DNA from 3 places in the Bradyrhizobium sp. USDA 4451 genome. Region 1 is predicted to be linked to each of the others. Evidence: riboswitches for the same ligand, from Rfam matches in the RefSeq annotation. Region 1 holds a riboswitch; each other region holds the start of a gene.

What was found. A riboswitch is a leader RNA that binds a small molecule or an ion and turns the genes downstream of it on or off. The one in region 1 is predicted to bind cobalamin.
Region 2: another riboswitch for cobalamin. It lies ahead of ACVMB0_RS10075 (TonB-dependent receptor); the one in region 1 lies ahead of ACVMB0_RS01175 (ribonucleoside-diphosphate reductase subunit alpha).
Region 3: another riboswitch for cobalamin. It lies ahead of ACVMB0_RS36910 (HoxN/HupN/NixA family nickel/cobalt transporter); the one in region 1 lies ahead of ACVMB0_RS01175 (ribonucleoside-diphosphate reductase subunit alpha).

Annotation. Positions count from the first base shown of each region.
Region 1 covers NZ_JBTRCH010000001.1:280,808-286,575, reverse strand. Annotated here, with positions in the region: gene ACVMB0_RS01180 (radical SAM/SPASM domain-containing protein) at 17-898, opposite strand; cobalamin riboswitch at 2,250-2,465, shown strand; gene ACVMB0_RS01175 (ribonucleoside-diphosphate reductase subunit alpha) at 2,563-3,954, shown strand; gene ACVMB0_RS01170 (ribonucleoside-diphosphate reductase subunit alpha) at 3,848-4,501, shown strand; gene ACVMB0_RS01165 (ribonucleotide-diphosphate reductase subunit beta) at 4,531-5,565, shown strand.
Region 2 covers NZ_JBTRCH010000001.1:2,197,766-2,203,533, reverse strand. Annotated here, with positions in the region: gene ACVMB0_RS10095 (MBL fold metallo-hydrolase) at 1-568, shown strand, start outside; gene ACVMB0_RS10090 (ABC transporter substrate-binding protein) at 747-1,583, opposite strand; gene ACVMB0_RS10085 (ABC transporter ATP-binding protein) at 1,583-2,356, opposite strand; partial or broken gene ACVMB0_RS10080 (FecCD family ABC transporter permease) at 2,353-3,397, opposite strand; cobalamin riboswitch at 3,510-3,707, shown strand; gene ACVMB0_RS10075 (TonB-dependent receptor) at 3,816-5,768, shown strand, end outside.
Region 3 covers NZ_JBTRCH010000001.1:7,880,591-7,886,358, reverse strand. Annotated here, with positions in the region: gene cysD (sulfate adenylyltransferase subunit CysD) at 47-946, shown strand; gene cysN (sulfate adenylyltransferase subunit CysN) at 946-2,832, shown strand; gene ACVMB0_RS36915 (hypothetical protein) at 2,941-3,138, shown strand; cobalamin riboswitch at 3,330-3,527, shown strand; gene ACVMB0_RS36910 (HoxN/HupN/NixA family nickel/cobalt transporter) at 3,932-4,987, shown strand.

The DNA.
Region 1 (5,768 bases):
TTGGTATGGCCATTCCTCACAGCGCGCGGGCAGGGGCCCTACAGCATTCCGGCTCCGGTTTGGCAAATTCACACGTCCTGCAAAGTAGAAAGCCATCCGTACCGTTCATGCGGTCGGCGATTTCGCTAAAGATCCGGCCTTCGAACAGATCTTCGTACTCGTCGCGCAAAAGATTCCCAATGACATGACGCCGCTCAAAATCCATGCAGCACAAAGTAACATCGCCGTTTGGAAGAAGGACATTCCGATGTTGCTGTTTCCCATTGCATGTCAGAGTGCCGGCGATCGGCTGCCGCGGGGTGATCATTTTCGGATCTATATGTCCTCGCCTGCTACTCAGCGGCCGCAAGCGTTGCAGCTTTTTGGCGGGGATTACATCGGCTAGATCAGGATGGATTTTACCCAGGATCACAAATTGAATCGAGGGAATGTTTGCCTCAATCAGTCGGCGCATGACATTGATGTAGTTTTTTCCGACGAGGCGGCTGTTCATATAAGTGCCATCGTCGGGAACGTGCACGACGAAAGTCTTGAATCGGAGCATTTGCAGGCGTCGAACGTCAGTCCTGTTCATTCCAACAAGGGTCGTGAAGATCCGGACGTCGTGGCCGCGTGCGTAAGCATGCTCAACCATCGTGCTGCAATGCGGATGCAACCAGGGTTCCGAATATCCGGAAAAACTAATGCCAGTAGCTGTCGGTACGCGTGAGAGACATTGCTTGAAATCCTGAACACCCAGATGCTTGGCTTGGGATACGGGCCTTTGGCGATCTGCAAACTTGTCCTGGGAGCAATAAGAACATCTGACGATGCAGCCGGTGGTCGTGGTTATCTCCAATACCCGATGGCCGGGCTCAACCACACGCAACTCTTGTAAGACCCTAGGGTATGCCGTCATGTATCTGGTCCTTTCAGGTGCCGGAGCAGGCAATTGCCGCAGATCGAGCGCAGCTAACGCAGCGTCGCGCCTTGCCTGAAACGATCGCAACCGGAGTTTGGACGTTGGGCCAGATGCCTTGAATGAAGCCCGTGCCTTGCCACGCTGGTTTCGACAACAGGGTACAGGAGGACCCGTCCGGCGCTCCTCTCTCTGGGCGTCGATTGCCGCCTACCACCATGTCTGCGCCTAGCATCCTCCTTTCCTCCAGAAACACGTCAGCTCGACAGCTCTTAATGTTGTCGAGGAGAGCCGCAAATCGGGCTCCGGGAGGTGCTCGATCCTGAGGACCACATCATCTCCGTGTCGCCGGACCGGGCAGTCAATCGCCGACATGGGACCGCCCAGAGGCGACATACGTTGTTCCGATCGGGTCCGAAATGCCAAGCTTGTTTGCCAAACAGTCGTGGCTTGCGCCGAATCCTGCAACATGACGTCGGGTACGATTCAAGCGCGTCGGGCGTGATCCAGCACGGCCCTGGAGGCTTTCGCGTGCTGCGAAGAGTGCTCTGGGTCGCGATGAGAGGCGCGACGATCCGGAAATCCTGATGGACGCGGCCGAGTAGGACCAACCTGACTTCTTTGGGCACCGAACAGTAGGCGAAGCCTTTATCGGCAGATCGCGAGAATGGGCCAGACAATTGGTCCGCTACAAACATGCACCGGGCACGTGCCGAATTGATCAGAAGGGCGGCGACCTAGATGCGCCGCGACCAAATCGATCTGCTATGCGCGCCGAACAGCAGCTATACTGGCTAGAAAGATATTGACCAGGCGATCTCGGTGGGACGGACCTGCTCCTTCATTGTGAGACAAGGCTTGCGCCGACGGTAAATTCACGAAGGGAGCCGGTTTCGTCGCGCTTACAGCGGCTTAGCCGCTGCGAGCTCGATGAGCTTTCGTGTTCTTCAGGGCCCTCAGCCGTTCGAGCAGCGAGATCGCGCGGGGAGCGTCGTGCGTCGAGGAGCTGACTGCGTCGGCTACGTCCATGATAGCTTTCCAGCGCCTTAGACACGATTTCATCTGGATCGTTGACGCTGATAGCTTCGAAGATCTTGAGCTGAAGATCCGCTCATACTCATCGGAACGGAAAAAACGGTCTCAGAGCCTTTGGTAGGGTCTACGTTCCAGATCAGCATAGACTGATGAATGGTCGGCCGGATTTCTGGATTGATTTGCCTGAATAGCGTGTATGGATAGCGGAACATACCGGTGCTCGGCGCCGGCCGCTCCATTCATTGACTTCGCGGTGTCCTCTTCTGAAGCTTCATGTACCCCAAACGAGACTTGACGAATCTCGGCATGTGACGCCTAGATGTAGATCTGTCATGGTTCTTCCATCCTTTATCTTGTAGGACAGGAAGCTAAGAGGGAACCTGGTGCGCCGAACGGCTACTCCGGGGCTGCCCCCGCAACTGTAAGCGGTGAGCGGTTGTCATCATGGGCCACTGGCGCAGAAACGCGCCGGGAAGGTCGACAGCCGCAGCGACCCGCGAGCCAGGAGACCTGCCGCGACAGAACAAACGTCCTCGGGCGGGGTGCCCCGGTGGAGCGCTTGCACTGAGGGACGTTTGTCTCCCTGCAAGTCGTCCGCGGCCCCGGCTCCAAACATCGCGGGGTTGCCGATGTCGCCGTCTTTTGATTTCGATCAGCAGGGTCATCTCGTTACACCATCCAGTGTGCGGGCAGCGCAAGCACAGGCAGAGCTTGCCCCGCTTCAGCGGTCTGTTGCGCAGCCTCCATCGCTGGCCCCGCTGCCGCGTCCCCTCGCGCCAGCTCCAAAGCCGTCTGACCTTGCCCTTGATCGATCGCGCGACAGCCTCCTGACATCGTTCGGCAAGCTGACATTGACCGACCGTTATCTGCTCGCGGGCGAAGGCGTCCAGGACATGTTTGCGCGGGTATCGTGCGCGTTTGCGGACGATGTTGCACATGCTCAGCGTCTATATGATGCAATGTCCCGACTGTGGTTCATGCCGGCGACGCCGGTGCTCTCGAATGGCGGCAGCTTGCGTGGTCTACCCATTTCATGCTTCCTCAATTCGGTCTCGGATTCGCTCGAAGGTATTGTCGGCGTCTGGAACGAGAACGTCTGGCTTGCCTCCAACGGCGGCGGCATCGGTACCTACTGGGGGAATGTTCGCTCGATCGGCGAGAAGGTGAAGGGCGGTGTCACCTCGGGCATCATCCCGTTTATCCACGTCATGGACGGCCTGACGCTGGCGATCAGTCAAGGCTCGTTGCGGCGCGGCTCGGCGGCAGTCTATCTCGATGTCCAACATCCCGAGATAGAGGAGTTCCTTGAGATCCGGAAGGCGTCCGGCGACTTCAATCGTAAGAGCCTCAACCTGCATCACGGCATCAACGTTACTGACGAATTTATGCATGCCGTGCGAGCCGGGACAGCGTTCGCGCTTCGCAGTCCAAAGACCAGCGAAATGGTTCGCGAGATCGACGCTCGCCAGCTGTGGCAACGTATCCTCGAGAACCGCCTGCAGACCGGCGAGCCTTATCTCTTGTTCATCGACACCGTGAACCGCGCCCTTCCCAAGCACCAGCGCGACCTCGGCCTCAAGGTCTCGACCTCCAATTTGTGCAGCGAAATTACCCTGCCGACCGGCATCGATCATCGCGACGAGGAGCGCACCGCGGTGTGCTGTCTCTCATCGCTCAATCTCGAGACATGGGACCGGTGGAGCGAGGAGCCGGGCTTCATCGAAGACATCATGCGTTTCCTTGACAACGTGCTCACCCACTTCATCACGGTGGCGCCGGAGGGCATGAGGCGTGCCCGCTATGCTGCCCTACGCGAGCGCTCCGTCGGCCTAGGCGTCATGGGCTTCCACTCGTTCCTTCAGGCCAAGGGCATTTCCGATGGAGAGCGTCCTGGCCAAGTCGTTCAATCTGAACATGTTCCGGAAAATCCGGCGGGATGCCGACGCGGCGTCGGTAATTCTCGCTCGCGAGCGCGGCCCTTGCCCGGATGCGCTGGAACGCGGCGTGATGGCGCGCTTTAGCCATAAGATCGCAATCGCGCCGACCGCCTCGATCAGCATTATCTGCGGCGGCACGAGCGCTTGTATCGAGCCAGTCCCGGCCAACATTTACACCCATAAGACATTATCTGGCGCCATCTCGGTGCGCAATCCGCATCTCGCCAGGGTGCTCACGGCCAAGCGCGCCAACACCCCGGCGATATGGCAGTCGATCATAGCGCACGAGGGATCGGTCGCTCATCTCGACATCCTCTCGGAGCACGAGAAAGCGATCTTTCGCACCGCTTTCGAGATTGACCAGCGCTGGATCATCGAGCTCGCCGCCGACCGCGCGCCGTTCATCTGCCAGAGCCAATCGATCAACCTCTATCTGGCGGCCGACGTCGATAAGTGGGATCTCCATATGCTGCATTGGACGGCATGGGAGCGCGGATTGAAAAGCCTCTATTACTGCCGTTCGAAGTCGATCTCGCGCGCAGCGTTCGCCGGCAAAATCAGCGGCCGTGACGAGGCGGAGCGACCGCAGCCGCAGCGCACCGACTATGAGGAGTGCCTTGCATGTCAGTGATTGACCTCTCGGCTGTCGATCCGCGCACGTTGATCGGCAAGGGACGGGTCGGCCTCCTGGACTCGACCGGAAGCTATGACGTTGATCGCTATGGCTGGGCTTACGAGTTCTGGAAACGCCAGCAGCAGACTCATTGGATGGGCGAGGAGGTTCCGCTCGGCTCCGACCTCAAGGATTGGGCGTCGGATCGTGTCACTGCCAACGAGCGCGCGCTGCTCACCCAGATATTCCGCTTCTTCACTCAATCGGACATCGAGGTCGGTGACAATTATCTCAAGCGCTACGTTCCGATTTTCCAGCCGCTCACCGTGCAGATGATGATGGCTGCCTTCACCAATATGGAGACCGTCCATATTGACGCCTATGCGCTGTTGCTCAAGACGCTTGGCATGCCCAAGGCCGAGTTCGAGGCATTCCGCGGCTATGCGCAGATGCGCGCCAAGGCTGACTACATGCACGAATTCGGCGTCCATACTGTGGCCGACGTCGCTCGCACCCTGGCCATGTTCGGCGCCTTCACTGAAGGCATGGCTTTGTTCGCGAGCTTTGCCATGCTGCTTAACTTTCCGCGGCACAACAAGATGAACGGCATGGGACAAATCGTAAGCTGGTCGGTGCGCGACGAGAGTCTCCACTGCGAGGGCATCATCAAGCTATTTCACGAATGGCACCGCGAAACTGGCGCGGTGACGCGCTCCGTTCGCGACGACATCATCGACGTCGCCAGGACCATGGTGAAGCTGGAGGAAAACTTCGTTGACCTCGCCTTTGGTCTCGGCGAGATCGACGGCATGCGCCCTGAGCAGATCCATGCCTATGTCCGCTATGTCGCCGATTGGCGGCTGACCCAGCTCGGGATTGCCCCGGTCTTCGATTTTTTTGAGGCTGGTCAGAGCGGGTTTATCCAGCTCAAGCCGCATCCATTGCCCTGGCTGGTCGAGATCCTCAATGGGGTCGAGCACGCCAACTTCTTCGAGCAGCGCGCTACGGAGTACTCCAAGGCAGCCAGCCGCGGCAGCTGGGACGGCGAAGAGGGAGTATGGGCTACTTTCGGCCGTATCTAGCACGAACGCAACAACGCTTTTGCGCTTCGATTCTGGTGCACCTAGGACTTTTCGCGAAAGTCCGCTGGAGACCGCGCAGGAAGGCCACATCGCGTGACATCGATCTGGTCCGCTCGAAATGGTTATCGCAGACCCGTGACAGCAAAGCCGCTGGATCTGGCGCCATTCACCATCAGTCGCTCAGGTCCTTATGCTTGTGGAGG
Region 2 (5,768 bases), 1.9 Mb from region 1:
GCTCAAGCTGCCCGAGGAGACGATGGTGTTCCCCGCGCATGACTACAAGGGCGACACCGTCTCCACCATCGGCGAGGAGAAGCGCTACAATCCGCGGCTGCAGGTCAAATCGATCGACGACTATGTCGAGCTGATGAACAACCTCAATCTGCCGAACCCGAAGCTGATGGATGTCGTGGTGCCCGCCAACATGCATGTCGGCCTGCACCAGGACGAACTCGCAAAAGAAGGTCTCTCGCTCAACGCGCGCGATGCGATCGCAAGCCTCGGCCGGCCCGATGTCCTGTTGGTCGATTTGCGCGAAACAGCTGAGCGCGCCAAGCACGGCACGCTCGCCGGCGCGCTGCATGCGCCCTATCCGGGAATCGGCGCCGGCCTGCTGCCCGGCGGCATGCTGCGCGAAGTGGCGGCCGCGACCGGCCGCCGCGTCGTGTTCTTCTGCGCATTCGGCGAGCGCTCGGCGATGGCGGTGGCCGCCGCGAAGAAGGCGGGGCTAGCCAACACCGCGCATATCGAGGGTGGCATCGACGCCTGGAAGAAGGCCGGCGGGCCAGTCGTGATGGGATAGTCGAGCCAACTGCGCGCGTATGACCATCACCGTCACCCTGAGGAGCCGCGAAGCGGCGTCTCGAAGGGTCGACGGCCACGCCGCGTCCGCGAACATTTGGAGAGATCCGGGCCGTGCATCCTTCGAGACGCGCTACGCGCTCCTCAGGATGACGGGACTTAGATGCGGGGCACATCAACTACCGCGTCACGCGCTGCAATTCTTCCGTCAGCCGGTCCAGCGCATCCGCCAGCATCACGCCGCCGCACACTGTGAGCCGCTCGGGCAGCACGATGCGCTTGGGCTCCGGATAGAAGCGCTCCAGCGCCGGATGCAGCAGGAAGGCGCGGCCCTCATCCTCGGCGCGATCGCCGGCCTCCGATACCAGGATGAAATCCGGCCGCAACTTCACGATGGCCTCGAGCGAGGCAAACCCGCCCGGGCCGAGGCCGAGCTCACCGGCCGCATTGGTCAGGCCGGTTGCCGCCAGCAGCGAGTTGATCAGGCTGTTACCTCCCGGCACGAAGCCGCGCCGCTCCAGCGGCAGCACGCGGTAATGATGCGCGCTCGCCACCGCACGCGCCCGTGCGATCGCCGCATCGAGCCGCGCGATCTCCAGCTCGGCGCGATCCGGATGCTGCACCACATCGCCCATGGCGCGGATTTGATCCCTCACCTCGTCCAGCGTGCGCGGTACCGTGAATTCGACGAGGTGCAGCCCCTGGCCCTTCAGCAGGTCACGCGTCGCGCGCTTGTCGAACAGGCTGACCACGACGATGTCTGGCTTGAGCAGCAGCACGTCCTCGGCCTCGCCCGACAGGCGCGGAAAGTTTCGCGCTTTCTCGGCTGCCCAGGATTGCCAGGCATCGCGCGAAAAGCGGCTGAGGCCGAGGATCTGATCCGGGTCGGCGAGCGACAGCACGAGCTGGTCGCTGCAGACATTCATCGAGACGATGCGTGGGCCGGCGGCGGACGCGGCACCAAGCGACGTGATCCATGCCGCCGCGGCCAAGGCTGCGAGACGCCACGCGCGCATCAGACGTCCGCCCATGGCACGATGACCGCCTCGCGCTGGAATTCAGCGCGGTAGGCGCTGACGCGGAATACGCTGGCGAGAACTGCTTCCGACAGTGCCTCATCAGGCGCGCCCTGCGCCGCCAGCCGCCCCTCCGACAGCACCAGCACATGATCGGCGAAGCGCGCGGCGAGGCCGAGGTCATGCGTCACGACGATCACCAGCACGCCGGTGTCGGCGACGTTGCACAGCTTCTGCATCACGTCGATCTGATGGCGCGGATCGAGCGAGGCGGTCGGCTCGTCGGCGAGGATCACCGGCGCCTCGACCGCGAGCACCCGGGCCAGCGCGACACGGCTGCGCTCGCCTCCGGACAGCTCGGTGACGCGGCGATCGCGGAACTCGGTGACATCGACGGCCTGCATCGCCCGCAGCACCGCCTCCATATCCCTGGGCGACAGCCGCGCCGGATCGGTCGCGCCATGTGGATAGCGGCCGAGCGCCACGATATCGCGTGCCGGCAGCGGCCAGTGCACCATGTGCCCCTGCGGCAGATACGCAAAACGTTTCGCACGCTCGCGCAGCGGCAATGACGCCAGAGCCTCGCCGCCAATCCTGATCTCGCCGTCAGACGGGATCAGGCCAGCCAGCGCGCGCAACAGCGTGGTCTTGCCGGCGCCATTCGGTCCGACCAGCGCGACTAGGTGACCGGCCGCGAGCGACAGCGAGACATCGTGCAGCACCTTGCGGCTGCCGAGCGAGGCGTTGAGCGCTGTGGCGGAGAGCAGCGTCATGCCACGCCTCCGCCGAGCGCGCGGCGCTCGCGCATGATGAGGTAAAGAAAGAACGGCACGCCGATGATCGAGGTCAGCACGCCGACCTTGATGTCCGAGGTCGAGGGGATGATGCGCACCGCGATATCTGCGGCAAGCAGCAGCGCCGAGCCGGTCAGCGCGCTCGGTACCAGCAGCCGTGCGCGGATCATGACCGATCACCGGGCGCATCAGATGCGGCGCGACGAGGCCGATGAAGCCGATCGTGCCGGTCACCGCGACCGCGCCGCCGACGCCGAGCGCGACGCCCGTGATGACGAAGAGCCGCAGCCGCCCGACATCGACGCCGAGGCTCTGCGCCGCCTCCTCGCCGAGCGTCAGCACACGAAAGGCGCTCGCCTGGCTGAGCAGGATGGCCGCGCCGGCGACGATAAAGGGCAGCGCCAGCGCCACATGCTCGAAGCTGCGGTCCTCCAGCGAGCCGAGCAGCCAGAACGCGATCTCCAGCACCACGAACGGATTGCTGGAGAGGTTCATCACCAGCGCGGTCGCGGCACCCGCAAAGCTCGAGATCGCAAGCCCTGCGAGGATCAGGATCAGCAGCCCGGCATTGCGACCGGCGATCGCGAGCAATGCGAACACCGAGCCGAACGCGGCGATAATCGCCACTGCCGGCAGCGCGTAGGACCGCACATCGGCGAGGCCGAGCGCGATCACCAGCACCGCGCCGAATGCCGCCGATTGCGGCGCGCCGAACAGCGACGGCGAAGCCAGCGGATTGCGCAGCAGGCCTTGCAGCGCCGCGCCCGACAGCCCGAGAATGCCGCCGATCGCGAATGCCAGGATGGTGCGCGGCAGCCGGATCTCGCGCACGATGACCTGCGCGACGTCGCTGCCGCCACCGAACAGCGCCTCGATCACCGCGAGCGGCGACAGCCGCACCGGCCCGATGCCGAGCGAGAGCACGCACAGCAGAACCACGAGCGCGAATAGCGCCGCGGTGGCACTCCACCGCCGCCGCGCCGCGATCTCGGCCGCCAAGGCAAAATCCTGCACGCTCATCTCATCCATGCTCTTACAGCCATCGCCGTGGCAGACAAGCGACACCCGACAAAAACCGTGGCCGTGCGGCCATTGCCCGACTTCCGCCGGATTGACTTTGCTGCCCGGCCGAACCCTAGATGACCATGACGGTTCTTTCATGAGATGAAAAGGGAATGCGGTGCGGGGAAACTTCCCCAACGCCGCGGCTGCCCCCGCAACTGTATGCGGTGAATCCTTCGTCACAGGCCACTGGGAATCTCGGTCCTGGGAAGGCGACGAAGGGTAACGACCCGCGAGCCAGGAGACCTGCCGTCAGCCGTGGTCACACGCGAGGATGCCGGTCGGGGAGTACAGGCATGAGCTTCACCTGATGCTGCAAGCACATGGTGAGACTGCTTCGCGGTGACGTGCCACTGACGTTACCGAGGTCTCGCCTATGTTTTCCTTCCCACCCGACCGGCACCGCGCGCTTCTGCTCGCGTCGACGATCATCTTGCCGACGATCGTCCTCTCAACTGCGCGGGCGCAGCAGGCGCCCGCTCCCGATCAGCTGCCCACGATCGAAGTCAGCCGATCCGGCGACCAGAACGTTACCCGCGCCAAACCGCCCGCTGACGAGACCCCGGCCCCACGCCGCCCGGCGCCGGGCACCACGCAGAGCAGCAACGCGGGCAGCGGCGCCGGATCGAACTCGGCTGGAGCCGGCTCGGCCACGGGGACCGGCGGCAGCAGCGGCGGCCGCCAGTTTGCCGGGGTCGTCGGCTCCTCCTCGACCGTGATCACCGCCGACGACATCGCGCATTCGCCGTCGCAGTCGCTGCCGGAAATCCTGGCGCAGGTGCCGGGCGTGCAGCTGCAATCGCTCTATGGCGGGCCGAACGGCGCCAAGACCTCGGTCGACCTGCGTGGCTTCGGCGCATTCGCGACCGACAACACCCTGTTCCTGCTCAACGGCCGCCGCCTCAACGACGTCGACAAAGCCGGCTTCGATCTCACCACGATCCCGCTCGATTCGATCGAACGGATCGAGATCGTCAGAGGCAACAGCGGCGCGGTGCTGTACGGCGACAACGCGGTGGGCGGCGTGGTCAATATCATCACCAAGGCCGGCGCCGGCGGTCCGCCGGCCACGATGCGCACCGAGGCCGGAGTTGGCTCGTTCAACACCCGGATGGCCGCGGTCTCCGCCGCGCTGGATTCGGGACCGTGGTCGACCTCGTTCCATGGCAACGGCATCAAATCCGACGGCTACCGCGTCAACAATGCGCTCGACCAGCGCAACGCCGTCGGCAACGTCAACTACACCACGCCGGATCTCACCGCCTTCGTCACCGTCACCGGCAGCGACCAGAAGCTCGGCCTGCCCGGCGGACGGCTGGTCGATCCGTCGATCGGCGTCAACGAGTTGCTGAGTGATCGTCGCGGTGCGGCGACGCCGTTCGACTATGCCAACCAGCAGACCGCGAGCGTCACCACCGGCTTCACCAGAACGCTGGTGAACGGCGTCGACCTGATCGTCGACGGCGGCTGGCGGCAGCGCGAGACGCAGAGCGGCTTCTTCGGCACCGTGCCGACCATTAGCTTCGCCTCGACCTACAATGACGCCGCGCTGCACACCTGGTCTCTGACGCCGCGGCTCAGCGTCAAGAATGTCATGCTGGGGATGCCATCCACGATCCTGACCGGCATCGACTATTACGATTCGACCTTCCGTGAGGCACGCGGCGCCTATCAGGGCGTCGATCCCACCCACGTCTACAACATCGAGCAGCAGAGCGTGGCCGGCTATTGGCAGCACACGTTCGGCTTGCTGCCGACCATCGACTTCTCCTACGGCGCGCGGGTGCAGAACACCCACGTCTCGGCGCGCGATCGCTACGATCCGAATGCGCCGTTCGCTTTCGACACGCAGGCGGCACCGCTCGACAGCAACGAGACACAGTACGCATTGCATGTCGGTGTCGAGCATCGTTTCACCGACACCTTCTCGGCGTTCGGTCGCGCCGCGCGCGCCTTCCGCACGCCCGATGTCGACGAGCGCGTCGCATCGGGGCCGGCCTTCGATCCGCTGACATTCGCCCCGATTCCGCAGAATTTTCAGCTCAAGACCCAGACCTCGCAGGACGTCGAGGGCGGTTTCCGGGTCAAGACCGCTCGCTTCCAGATCCAGACCAGCGTCTATCTGATGGATCTCGAGAACGAGATCCATTTCAATCCGGTGCTGTTCTACAATGTTAACCTCGATCCCACCCGCCGCTACGGCTCCGAGACCAGTGCTTCGCTGAAGATCAGCGACACCGTCACCCTGCGCGGCGGCATGGCGATCACCCGCGCGGTATTTCGCGAAGGCATATGGGCCGGCAACGACGTGCCGCTGGTGTCGCGCAGC
Region 3 (5,768 bases), 7.6 Mb from region 1:
TGGGCCGGCGCTGCAGAACCGAGATCCTGCATCGAAAAGAACATATATGCTGCCAAAACATCTGCGCCGTCTTGAAGCTGAATCGATCGAAATCATGCGTGAGGTGGCCGCCGAGTTCAAAAGGCCGGTCATGCTTTACTCGATCGGAAAAGACTCGAGCGTGCTGCTGCACATAGCGATCAAGGCGTTCTATCCGGCAAAATTGCCGTTCCCCCTGCTTCACGTCGACACGACTTGGAAGTTCCGCGAGATGATCAGCTTCCGGGACGCGACGGCCAAACGACTCGGCGTCGAGCTGATCGTCCATGTGAATGAGGAGGGCATTGCGCGCGGAATCAATCCGATCGACTCCGGCTCGGCGCTTCATACCCAGGTGATGAAGACCGACGCCCTGAAGCAGGCGCTCGAGCTTTACGGATTTGATGCCGCGCTTGGCGGAGCCAGGCGTGACGAGGAAAAGAGCCGCGCCAAGGAACGGATACTGTCCTTCCGTTCGGCCGGACACGTATGGGACCCCCGCAACCAGCGGCCGGAGCTCTGGAGCCTGTTCAACACACGGATACGCCAGGGCGAAAGCATGCGCGTGTTTGCGATGTCAAACTGGACCGAGCTCGACGTATGGGAATATATCATGCTCGAAAAAATCCCGGTCGTCCCGCTCTACTTCGCAAAGCTAAGACCGACGGTACGCCGAAATGGCGCGACGATCCTGGTCGACGACAGGCGATTGCCGCTCAACTGCGATGAGACGCCGCAAATGCGCATGATCCGCTTTCGCACGCTGGGATGTTATCCCTTGAGCGGGGCCATTAAATCCGATGCGACGACGATCGAAGAGGTCGTCGCAGAAATGCAGACTGCGACGGTGTCCGAGCGTCAGGGGCGCCTGATTGATACCGATGAAGCCGCTTCGATGGAGAAGAAGAAGCGGGAAGGTTACTTCTGATGATTTCCATAGCATTGTCGAAACCTGTCCACCCTGGTGCAAGGGACCAGCTGCGCTTCATAACATGCGGCTCGGTGGACGACGGAAAATCGACCCTGATCGGGCGGTTGCTGCACGACAGCAAGATGATCTACCAAGATCAGCTTGTGGCAGTGAAACGCGACAGCGTCAGGCATGGCAGCGCCGACATCGACTTCGCGCTGCTCGTGGACGGGCTCGAGGCCGAACGGGAGCAGGGTATCACGATCGACGTCGCCTACCGTTTCTTCACGACGCCGCGGCGCTCTTTCATGGTGGCTGACACTCCCGGTCACGAGCAGTACACCCGCAACATGGCGACCGGCGCCTCGAATGCGCAGCTCGCAATCATCCTGATCGATGCCCGCAAGGGCGTGTTGGTTCAGACCCGCCGCCACTCCTTCATTTGTTCGCTGCTTGGCATTCGCCATGTTGTGCTGGCAGTGAACAAGATCGACTTAGTCGCATACAGCAAGGTTGCTTTCGATCGGATCGTCGCCGACTATCTGGCCTTTGCCGCCGGCCTTGGCTTTAGCTCGATTGTTCCGATCCCGATCTCTGCCCGCCACGGCGACAACGTCGTCGACCGGTCCGCTCATACCAAGTGGCATCATGGTCAATGCCTGATGGAGCATTTGGAGAGCGTCGATATCCAGTCCGACACCGCAAGCCAGGCTTTCCGCTTTCCAGTCCAATGGGTGAACCGGCCCGATCCGGATTTTCGCGGCTACGCCGGATCGGTGGCTTCCGGCAGGATCTCGGCAGGCGACGAGATCGTCGTCGCCGCATCCGGACGTACCACCCGCATCAAGCGGATCGTGACCCATGATGGCGACCTTGTCGACGCCGAAGCCGGCGATGCCGTCACCATTACGCTGGAAGACGAGATCGACATTGGCCGTGGCGATCTTCTGACGCGACCAACCGAACGACCCAGCGTCGCCGATCAATTCGCCGCTTATCTGATCTGGATGGACAACGAGTCGCTCGCTCTCGGACTAAATTACATCCTGCGGATTGGCTTGCAAACGGTCGCCGGCAGCATTACCGCGATCAGGCATCGGATCGATGTCAACACATGTGAGCACCTGGCTGCCGAGACGCTTTCTCTCAATGAGATCGCGTTCTGCAATATTGCGACTGCACTGCCCGCCGCATTCGATCCTTACGACGTCAACCGGAAAACCGGATCATTTATCGTCATTGATCGTTGCACCAATCGCACCGTCGGCGCCGGCATGATTGCGTTTCCGCTGCGGCGGGCCACCAATGTTTCCTGCCAGGCGCTTTCGGTGGGCAGGAGTGAGCGCGCCGCGCTCAAGGATCAGAAGCCTTGCGTCGTCTGGTTCACCGGTCTGTCTGGCGCGGGAAAGTCGACGATCGCCAACATGGTTGATCAGAAGCTGCTCGCAATGTCGCGGCATGCCATGCTGCTGGATGGTGACGACCTCCGGAACGGATTGAACGCGGACCTGGGCTTCTCGAAGGCTGCGCGGGTGGAAAACATTCGGCGTGCCGGACAGGTTGCCAAGTTGATGCTGGACAGCGGCTTGATCGTGATCTGTTCGTTCATCTCCCCCTACAGGTCCGAACGAGATATGGTTCGCAGCCTGATTGGTAAGGACGAGTTCATCGAAGTCTTTATCGATACGCCAATCGAGGAATGCGCAAGGCGGGATCCAAAAGGTCTCTACTCAAAGGCAAAAGCCGGTGAGATCAAGAACTTCACGGGCATCGATGCGTCCTACGAAGCGCCGATAAGGCCCGAGATTCATCTCAGGACAATGGAGCACGCGCCAGAGCAAGCAGCGGAAGTCGTCGTCAACGCCGTGATGGCGCGCGCAGTCCTCTGCGACGAGCGGCGATAACCTGCCGATTCGTGGTCGCGGATGCCGCTCTCCTGCCTACTGGCCTGCCGAAGGCGACTCGGGTTAGGTGCGAGCATCGATCGGATTCGTCGATGCTAAGGGATTAAGATGGTTGCATCCACTCGTCGATTGCCCGCTTTCGGTTATGTGCTCGAAGTCGACGGTCAATTGAAAACCGAGTTCGCGACAAGAGACGGCGCCTGGGCAGGAGCGCAAGAGCTTAAGAAGCGCCGTCCCATGCTCCAGGTCAAAGTCTATGACGCCATGACGAAGGACAGAGACGAAGTCAGCCTTCCAGTCGCCTAAGTGTCTTCAAGCGTCCTTTTTTCTTCGTGGGGCTAGCGCCGGGCCGAGTTACTGTGCAGGCAGAGCCGCAGCGTCTTGGAGCCTCGATCTCGTCCGCAATTCCGAGATTGAGAGGCAAAGTTATCTCTTTTTCCTCAGCCACGGCGTCTCGCCTGTTCGCCGGCGACTACTTGACGCGCCCTCTGAGGCCATTTCGCTTTGTCATCGGTAGTGTTCGAAAGGCTATTCAAGGGCGCTCGGTGGGTTCTGGCAGGACAATGCCGGAGCGGCCCTGCGCAACTATAAGTGGCGCGGCGATGACCATTCCATACCACCGGGATTCGCAATTCCGAGAAGGGGCAAGAGCGGCGAACCGCAGCCAGGAAACCTGCTAGCAGCCATTGTCATGCGCAATGCGTCGGACGGGGTGCTCTGAGGCACTGGTTGGCTCGCTAAACTTGACTACGGCTCAGATCGAGGTTGCAACGTCAACGCGGCGGCGCAATCGCGCGACACGAGCTCACGGCCGATATAAGCCTGACGAAGCGGTCGAGCACGTTAGCCGAGCAGAGCGGCACGAAACCTGCACCGCGAAGGAGGCACTAGCCATGAAAAGTAGGAAATGCCACTCAACTCCACTGCCGTTGCGACCAGCGCAATTGTCCACCTCGTGCTGCGAATGGTCATGATCATCGTATGCTGTATCCGTCGGTTCGTCTTCAGTCTGACCGGACCGGCTTTGGCGTGCGCGGCGCCTATGCAACGAGGGACGTTCGTAACCAAACTCATCTAGATGCGCTACCGAAGCAAGATCATGTTCTCATATCTAACGCTTGCCTTAGACGACGGATCGGCGGCCTCGCGTAGTCGAATCATCTCGCTCTATGCCTTCTTGTTGGCCATCAATTGCTTGGCCTGGACCTGGGCCATCGTAGCGCTGTCCGACAGGCCGACGCTGCTGGCGACAGCCTTGCTGGCCTATGTGCTCGGCCTTCGGCACGCCGTCGATGCCGATCATATCGCGACCATCGACAATGTCGTTCGCAAGCTGATGCAGGATGGCAGGCACCCTCTCGCGGTCGGACTTTTCTTCGCCTTTGGCCATTCCTTGTCGGTTGCAGTGGCGGTCGCCGCGATCGCAGCTGCGGCGCTCGCCCTGCAAAGCGGTTTCCAGGAGTTCCGGGCGGTTGGCAGCATCATCGGCACCGGCGCATCAGCCTTCTTCTTACTGACGATTGCCGCCATCAACCTTGTGATCCTACGGGATGTCTGGCGGAGCTTTCAGCGTGCGCGGCGTGGCGAACGAATTGGAGAGCATGAGTTCGATCTGCTTCTGTCTGGTCGTGGCTTGCTGTCCCGGCTCTTGCGCCCACTGTTTCGCATGGTGACGGCGAGCTGGCAGATGTTCGCGATCGGTCTGTTGTTCGGCCTCGGATTTGATACCGCGACGGAAATCAGCCTTTTCACCGTCGCAGCCGGGCAAGCTTCGGGAGGGCTAGACTTCACTACGGTGATGATATTTCCGGCTCTCTTCGCCGCCGGCATGATGCTCGTCGATACGACCGACAGCGTCTTGATGGTCGGCGCGTATGGCTGGGCTTTCCTCAATCCGATCCGCAAGATCTGGTACAATCTGACCATTACGGCGATCTCAGTCGTCGTGGCGCTGCTGATCGGCGGCATCGAGGCACTTGGCCTGCTCGCCAACAAATTAGCGCTTGAAGGCACCTTCTGGAGCGCGGTGAACGATCTCAACGGCAGCTTGGCCAATTTCGGCTATCTCGTCGTCGGCGTCTTCCTGGTCAGTTGGGCGCTGTCATTTGCGATCTATCGCTGGCAAGGACTCGAAAAGCCGCTCAAGCCGGGGTGAACTCATACAACCAATCATCGCACGTCTTCGGCGTCATCAGCTCCGTGCGTCGGACATCGAACAATGTCGGGTTCAATACCACCAGCGCAAAAGCGACTTCGAACTAGCCGATCGCTGGCGTTCAAAACTGCGAATAGTTTACGCTCTGGCCAAGCGCGGTTAGTCCCGGCGCTCCACTGGTTCGCTGTGTCCGCAATCGCCGGCGGAGCGGCTTGGTTGTGCGACTAGAACCAGAAACCTCCGATATCGAGCTCGAAAGTCGCCAATGAAAGAGCGGCAACATCTCTGAGGAGATCAGTCATCGTCTGGCCTACCGCACATCTGGGCTAGTCGGCTTCTCCACCTATCGATGTCGTAAAATATTGGCATCGCTCTTGCTGGTGCACTTTAAGAAGTCGCTCGAGGGCTCGTGCCGCGTGATCAACTGCTTCGTTTTCCGTCGAACGGCTATACGTGTCCGGCAAGCGCCTCGATGAACGAAACGTGCGCATCTTCGACGCGTCGAGATATGATCGACGGCTCGCTAATCGTCGCCAGAGGTGACCGGACGTTGGTTCATCAACTCAGGTGTACTGACCAGCTCCTGCGACCGCGGATCGGCCTGCCTACCTCAAGACTGCGGATAGATAGCTATGATTGTTTTATCGACGGCGATCGACGCGGTACACGACCAATGTGGGAATGAGATAATCGAAGACGATGTCGCAGGCACACCGCGGCGGCGCCACCAGTCTGCACTGCAGCGTGCGCACTTTCTTGAAACTGATCGCACGAGCCGTTT